DNA from 3 places in the Mycobacterium sp. IDUB_24 genome. Region 3 is predicted to be linked to each of the others. Evidence: predicted binding sites of a transcription regulator. Region 3 holds the regulator's gene; each other region holds the start of a gene.
The links. The regulator LexA, encoded in region 3, represses DNA repair genes until DNA is damaged. The targets are predictions, from matches to a motif close to CGAACANNTGTTCG.
Positions count from the first base shown of each region.

Region 1: the regulator LexA is predicted to act here: its motif matches at 1,462-1,475, upstream of ACZYZF_RS11330 (error-prone DNA polymerase).
Region 2: the regulator LexA is predicted to act here: its motif matches at 868-881, upstream of cofD (2-phospho-L-lactate transferase).

Region 1 is NZ_JBVAXO010000002.1:756,602-758,869, forward strand. Features, by position in the region: gene ACZYZF_RS11320 (APC family permease) at 1-320, shown strand, start outside; gene ACZYZF_RS11325 (hypothetical protein) at 346-1,380, opposite strand; gene ACZYZF_RS11330 (error-prone DNA polymerase) at 1,489-2,268, shown strand, end outside.
Region 2 is NZ_JBVAXO010000010.1:42,230-44,497, forward strand. Features, by position in the region: gene ACZYZF_RS28445 (metallopeptidase family protein) at 1-345, shown strand, start outside; gene ACZYZF_RS28450 (WhiB family transcriptional regulator) at 389-793, opposite strand; gene cofD (2-phospho-L-lactate transferase) at 1,088-2,071, shown strand; gene ACZYZF_RS28460 (coenzyme F420-0:L-glutamate ligase) at 2,068-2,268, shown strand, end outside.
Region 3 is NZ_JBVAXO010000001.1:269,688-271,955, forward strand. Features, by position in the region: gene ACZYZF_RS01325 (LGFP repeat-containing protein) at 1-859, shown strand, start outside; gene lexA (transcriptional repressor LexA) at 910-1,629, opposite strand; gene ACZYZF_RS01335 (LysM peptidoglycan-binding domain-containing protein) at 1,872-2,268, shown strand, end outside.

The sequences.
Region 1 (2,268 bases), on a different contig from region 3:
ACTACGGCATCACGGCATTCGCGTGTGTCTGGTATTTCCGTCGGGAGTTGTTCACCAGCGCCCACAACATCGTGTTCAAGTTCCTGTTCCCCCTGCTCGGCGGAATCATGCTGGCTCTGGTGTTCGTGATCGCGATCAGGGAGAGCATGAACCCGGAGAACGGCAGCGGTGCTGCGATCGGCGGTATCGGGTTGGTGTTCTTCATGGGCTTCGGCATCCTGCTGCTGGGCGCCGTGCTCATGTTCGTCTGGCGGTCGGTCAACCCGGCGTTCTTCCGGGGCGAGACACTCCGGCACGACACACCGTCGCTCGTGGAGTAGGGCCCGCTACCCGGACGACGCAGCGCTAGCCGACAGAGCCGCCGATGCCGGAATTGCCGGTGTTGTGCGCCAACTGGAACGGATCCAGCAGATCCCATACCGTTGCGACGGCCTGGACCTTGAGATCGGCGCCTTGGTCTTCGATGTTGAGCAGGTCGACGGCAATGTCGTAGCCGTAGTACACCGCCGATCCCGGCGGGGTGGTCTTGATCAGCTCGTTGATGATCGTCTGCCGTGCATCGCGGGCCGCGGCGTCATCGCCGAGGGCGGGCGTCAGACTCGGCAGGATCTTGCTGATCGGAATCACGGCGTTCACCCACGGCACGATCTGACTGCCCCGGTAGATCTGCTCGGTGGCTTCCCGGATGAACGGGTCGAGTTCGTCGGGAAGGGCGGTGTTCATCAACGCGTCCCGGAGATTCATGATCGGCTCGGGGATGTCCGTGGGCTCCGGATCGTCGGCCCGGAACGGGTTGGGATTCCATGCCTGGACATCGTCTGAGGTGTCGGCCTGGGTCTGTACGGCGCCGACCTTCGGGGTGACGAGCGCCCTGCTCACCGGTTGCACGACGGTCTCGGCGTCCGACTGGTCGGCCTCCACGGGCGCCGGCTTGGGAGCCGCCGCCTGCTTGGGGGAGAACAGGTCCTTGAGCTTGGCGACCTGCCCGGCCTCGAACTCCTCGGCGCTGGGCTTCGGTTTGGGCGTGACGGCCACCGGCTTGGCGGGCGTGGCGTCCTGAACGGTCTTGGTGACGCGTGCGGCCGCCTTCTCGATCTTGTCGGCCTGCTTGTCGATGCTGTCCTTGACGCTGTCTTTGACCTTTGACAGTGGCTTGACCCGTTTGACGCCACCGGCCCTGCTCTGACCGCCCTTGGGTCCGGCGTTGACGTGCTGCGATGCGCTGCTGTTGGTCGACTCTTTGGACGCACCGTCCGTCGAATCAGCGTGAGCAGTGCCCTGGCCGGCCACGGCGAGCGCCGCCCCGACTCCTGCCGCCACCGCGACACCACCGACGTAGCCGATGTACCTGGTTGATGCTGACGTTGACGCCGATGCCATTGCCCGTCCTCTCACAGCCGATCCCCAGCCCAGAGGAATCGTAGGGGGCGGCAGCGTGATTGGCATCACGAGGTGAAGTTTCGAACAGGCGTTCGATATACTGGTGCGGTGGGTTGGCACAACGGGCCACCGAGCTGGTCGGAGATGGAGCGGGTGCTCTCTGGTAACCCCCGGCCCGCCGCGGATGGCAAGCCCCGCCGTTCCGGCCTGCCGTTGGAGTCCGAGGGTGACGGTGGGGACGGCCCGGCCTGGTCGCGTAAGCGCGGCAGCTACCAGCCGCCGGAGCTCGACCGGTCGCGAACGTCGGTCCGTTATGCCGAGCTGCACACGCATTCGGCGTACAGCTTCCTCGACGGTGCGAGCACGCCGGAGGAACTGGTCGAGGAGGCGGCCCGGCTGAACCTTCGGGCGATCGCGCTGACCGATCACGACGGGCTCTACGGTGTGGTTCGCTTCGCCGAGGCGGCCAGGGAGTTGGACGTGGCCACGGTGTTCGGTGCCGAGTTGTCGTTGGGCAACGTCCCCCGCACCGAGGATCCTGATCCGCCCGGCCCGCATCTGCTGGTGCTGGCCCGTGGGCCGGAGGGGTACCGGCGGTTGTCCCGCGAGATCGCCAAGGCCCACCTGGCCGGTGGCGAGAAGGGTAAGCCCCGCTACGACTTCGACGGGCTCACCGAGGCTGCCGGTGGGCACTGGCACATCCTCACTGGCTGTCGTAAAGGTCATGTCCGCCAGGCGCTTTCCCATGGCGGCCCAGAGGCTGCCGCCGCTGCACTGGCCGATCTGGTGGATCGCTTCGGGGCTGACCGGGTCAGCATCGAACTCACCCATCACGGCCATCCGTGTGACGATGAGCGCAATGCCGTCCTGGCCGGGCTGGCCCAGCGA
Region 2 (2,268 bases), on a different contig from region 3:
GCATATGAGCCGATCGAGCGGCGGTGGGCTTCACGGATCAAAGATCTCGATGTCGCCGTCGATGAGATTCCGCGGATGTCGCCGAAAGATCCCGACAGTGTGCAATGGCCACCTGAGGTCATCGCCGATGGCCCGATCGCGTTGGCGCGGCTGATACCTGCCGGGGTTGACGTCAGAGGAAATGCGACCCGGGCTCGAATTGTCTTGTTCCGCAAGCCCATCGAGCGCCGGGTCAAAGGATCCGATGAGCTAGCTGACCTGCTGCATGAAATCCTGGTGGCACAGGTGGCCACCTATCTGGGGGTTGAACCGTCAGTCATCGACCCAACGATCGACGACGACTGACGTCGAGCGCCGCATCATGCGATGAGCGCTCTGCCGGAGAGCGTCAGATGATGCCGCGTTTGAGCCGGCGGCGCTCGCGTTCGGACAATCCGCCCCAGATGCCGAAACGCTCATCGTGCGCGAGCGCATAGTCAAGGCAGGCATCCTTGACCTCGCAGCCTTGGCAGATGCGCTTGGCCTCGCGGGTAGACCCGCCCTTCTCCGGAAAGAACGCCTCCGGGTCGGTCTGTGCGCAAAGCGCACGTTCCTGCCATTGGTCGTCTTCGTCTTCCGGATCAACATCAATGTGTTCGGATACCGAACTCACCGGAACCAGACTCAATTGAGGACGTCCGGCCGCCTCCATCGGTGTCGTTCCCGTGTTGATGTGCGGTGCGTTGTCTACCGAGCCGAGTAGCCGATCGTCAAACCGGACCACATGATCGAAATCGCCGCTCTCATAAGACATTATCCCCCGCCTCCTCACTCGGTCTCGTAGATCCTAAGTGGAGCCCCACCCTTGCGATATGCGGTCACCCCATTCGAACAGTTGATCGAATCTCGGTCCGCGACACCGGAATCGGTCACCGACCGGGAAATGACACATATGTGATTACACACGTGTTAGCTGCCGGGGTCAAGCGCCAGAGCGCGAATTCATACCATCTCGTTATGTCAAATCGGCGCGTCGCGACATCGGCGTGTCCTGCCCGTGACGACGTCGTTTCCATCCGCGCGCCCTCAGCGCTTAGGGTCGGACGTTGTGAAGATCACCGTTCTGGTCGGCGGCGTCGGAGGCGCCCGGTTTTTGCTGGGGGTACAGCATCTGTTGGGCCTCGGCCAGTTCGCCGAGAGCGACAGCAAGCACGAACTCACCGCGATCGTGAACGTGGGTGACGACGCCTGGATGCACGGCGTCCGGATCTGCCCGGACCTCGACACCTGCATGTACACCCTGGGCGGCGGTATCGATCCCGAACGCGGCTGGGGTCACCGCGACGAGACCTGGCACGCCAAGGAGGAACTCGCCGCCTACGGCGTGCAACCCGACTGGTTCGGCCTGGGTGACCGGGACCTGGCCACCCATTTGGTCCGCACCCAGATGCTGCGCGCCGGCTACCCGTTGTCGCAGGTCACCGAGGCATTGTGCAAGCGCTGGTCGCCGGGAGCGCGGCTGCTGCCCGTCACCGACGACCGCAGTGAGACCCACGTGGTCATCACCGACCCCGAAGACGCCGAGAAACGGGCCATCCACTTCCAGGAGTGGTGGGTGCGCTATCGCGCGCAGGTGCCCTCGCACAGCTTTGCGTTCGTCGGTGCGGAACAGGCAACCGCGGCGCCGGGCGTCGCCGAGGCGATCGCCGATGCGGACGTGGTGTTGCTGGCACCGTCGAATCCGGTCGTGAGCATCGGGCCGATCCTGCAGATCCCCGGCGTCCGCGGCGCACTGCGCTCGACCAAGGCGCCGGTGGTCGGCTACTCCCCCATCATCGACGGAAAACCCTTGCGCGGCATGGCTGATGAGTGCCTGTCCATCATCGGTGTGGAATCCACCTCACAGGCCGTCGGCCGGCACTTCGGCGCCCGGTCGGGCACGGGAATCCTGGACGGCTGGCTGGTACACGAGGGTGACGATGCCGAGATCGAGGGCGTCCAGGTGCGCGCGGTGCCACTGCTGATGACGGATCCGTCGGCCACCGCCGAGATGGTGCGGGCCGGCCTCGACCTGGCCGGCGTCCCGCTGTGAGCACCGAGCACGGATCGGCCGATCGGGTCGAGATTCTGCCCGTACCAGGGCTTCCCGAGTTCCGCCCCGGAGATGATCTGGCCGCTGCGCTCGCCGAGGCGGCACCATGGTTGAGCGACGGAGATGTGCTGGTTGTCACCAGCAAGATCGTCTCCAAGTGTGAAGGCCGCATCGTCACCGCACCTTCCGATCCCGAC
Region 3 (2,268 bases):
CGATGATCGCGGCTCCGATGCGGCGAACGTTCATGGGCCGAGCGCCGCCTATGGCGGCGAGGCCGCGACGGCGCGGTTCGCCGGGCCGGGCGCGGAACCGGCAGGGGCGGCGTCTCCGTACGACGGGCCAACCGATATCGCCATCCCGGTCAGTCAATGGGCCGCCCCGAACGGAGCGGCGGGTGTTTACGGGGCACCTGGCGAGGACGAGGAACCACCGGAGGATTCCTCGCAGCTGGCCGGCCCGGAACAGGGATTCGACGACTACGACGACGATGACGACTTCGAAAACGACTATGAAGAGTCCGATTTCGAGGACGACGACTTCGACGACGAGGACCTCGATACGCCCATCGACGCCGACTTCGAGGAAGTTGCCGAGGGCGACGACGACGACATCGAAGCGGAGCTCGAAGAGGAGGAACTGGCGGACACCGGGTCACTGAGCGGTCCGGCCGGCGGAGTGCACGGGGCGCAGGGATTCTCGGCGCTGAGCGGCCTGGCAGTGCCCAGCGATCAGGACAACGTCGACACCGCACCGACCCGCGTCATCACCGAGGCCGAGGCCTACAGCAATGAGGCTTACAGCGGTGAGGCCTACAGCAGTGAGACCCACGGCGGTGACGCTCACAGCGGGCGCCACGCCGCCATCGAACTCGACGAGATACCCAGTGCCACCGCCATTCATCTACCGCTGGAGGACCCGCACCGCGCACCGGAGGGGTATCCGATCAAAGCGGACACCCAGTCGGGCCGGTACTGGGCACCAGACAGCAGTGAGTATGACGACGCAGTGGCGGAGATTTGGTTCGCCAGTGAGGAATTCGCCCGCACGAACGGCTTCGTGCGCACGGACTGAGCGGCAGGACCCGGCAACCATCTGGTGCAGCCGGGTCCGCCTCCGGTCGGTCAGATCTTGCGGATCACGGTGACTACTTTGCCGAGCACCGCGGCGTCATTGCCCGGGATCGGGTCGTATGCCGGGTTGTGCGGCATCAGCCAGACCTGACCGCGGGTCCGCTTGAACGTCTTGACGGTGGCTTCGCCGTCGATCATGGCTGCCACGATGTCTCCGTTGTCGGCCACGCTCTGCTGGCGTACCACCACCCAGTCGCCGTCACAGATGGCGGCATCGACCATCGAGTCGCCCACGACCTTGAGCAGGAACAGCGACCCCTCGCCGACCAGTTCGCGGGGCAGCGGGAAGACGTCCTCGACAGCCTGCTCGGCCAGGATCGGGCCGCCTGCGGCGATACGCCCGAGCACCGGCACGAACGTCGGTTCGGGTAGCGCGTCGGAGCCGGCCACGTCGGTCGACACCAGCGCCGCGGCCGCCGGATCGTCGGCGCCGCGTACGTCGACCGCGCGCGGGCGGTTGGGATCCCGGCGCAGGTAACCCTTGCGTTCCAGGGTGCGCAACTGATGGGCGACCGACGAGGTCGAGGTCAAACCGACCGCATCGCCGATCTCGCGGATGCTCGGCGGGTAGCCGCGACTGTTCACCGACGCGCGGATCACGTCGAGAATGGTGCGTTGCCGGTCGGTGAGCCCCTCGGCCCGGCGTGGACCCGCGCCATCCGATCCGGCCGGGCTGTCGGTCTTGCCGTCCCTGCTGCGGTCGTCGCTCATGGGGCCGAATGTAGTCGTTGATCCGACATTAATCAAACATGTGTTCGACGCGTGTTGCGGCGTGTCTGCTGGTGGGGCGGGCTGGGGGGCGGTTGCCGGCCGTGCGTCGGGTTGGCGGGCCGAACTTGTCGGTGCCCTGTTCTATCGTTTGGCAACAGTTCGATCACATGTTCTATCCATCGAACACTTGAGCGAGTATGTTCGAACACAAGAGCGAAACCGTCCCACCGAAAGGCAGTCAGATGGCGATCATCGATATCCCCGCCGATAGTCGTTCCCGCGCTGTTCGGGCCGTGCCGCAGTCCCCATCGCAGCGCGTCCGGGCCAGAGGCGGTGCCGGCACCAGGGGCAGCGCCACCTTCGGTACCGGTACGGCACGGCCGGTGCGCCGGGTGCAGCGGCCGGCCCCCGACCGACCCGCCGCCGGGACGGTCCGCTACCGCGGAACCGGAGTGCTCATGTCGCGGGCATCGCATCGCAGCCGGCCCATCACGCCGCTCACTACGGTGTTGCTGGCCCTGGTCGCCGCGGGTATCACGGTGTGGCTCGGCCTGGTGGCCCAATTCGGTGGGGTGATGGGGGCCGAGACCCCGACCCCGACCGAGCTCGCGGTGGTCCAGGTGAAATCGGGGGAGACGC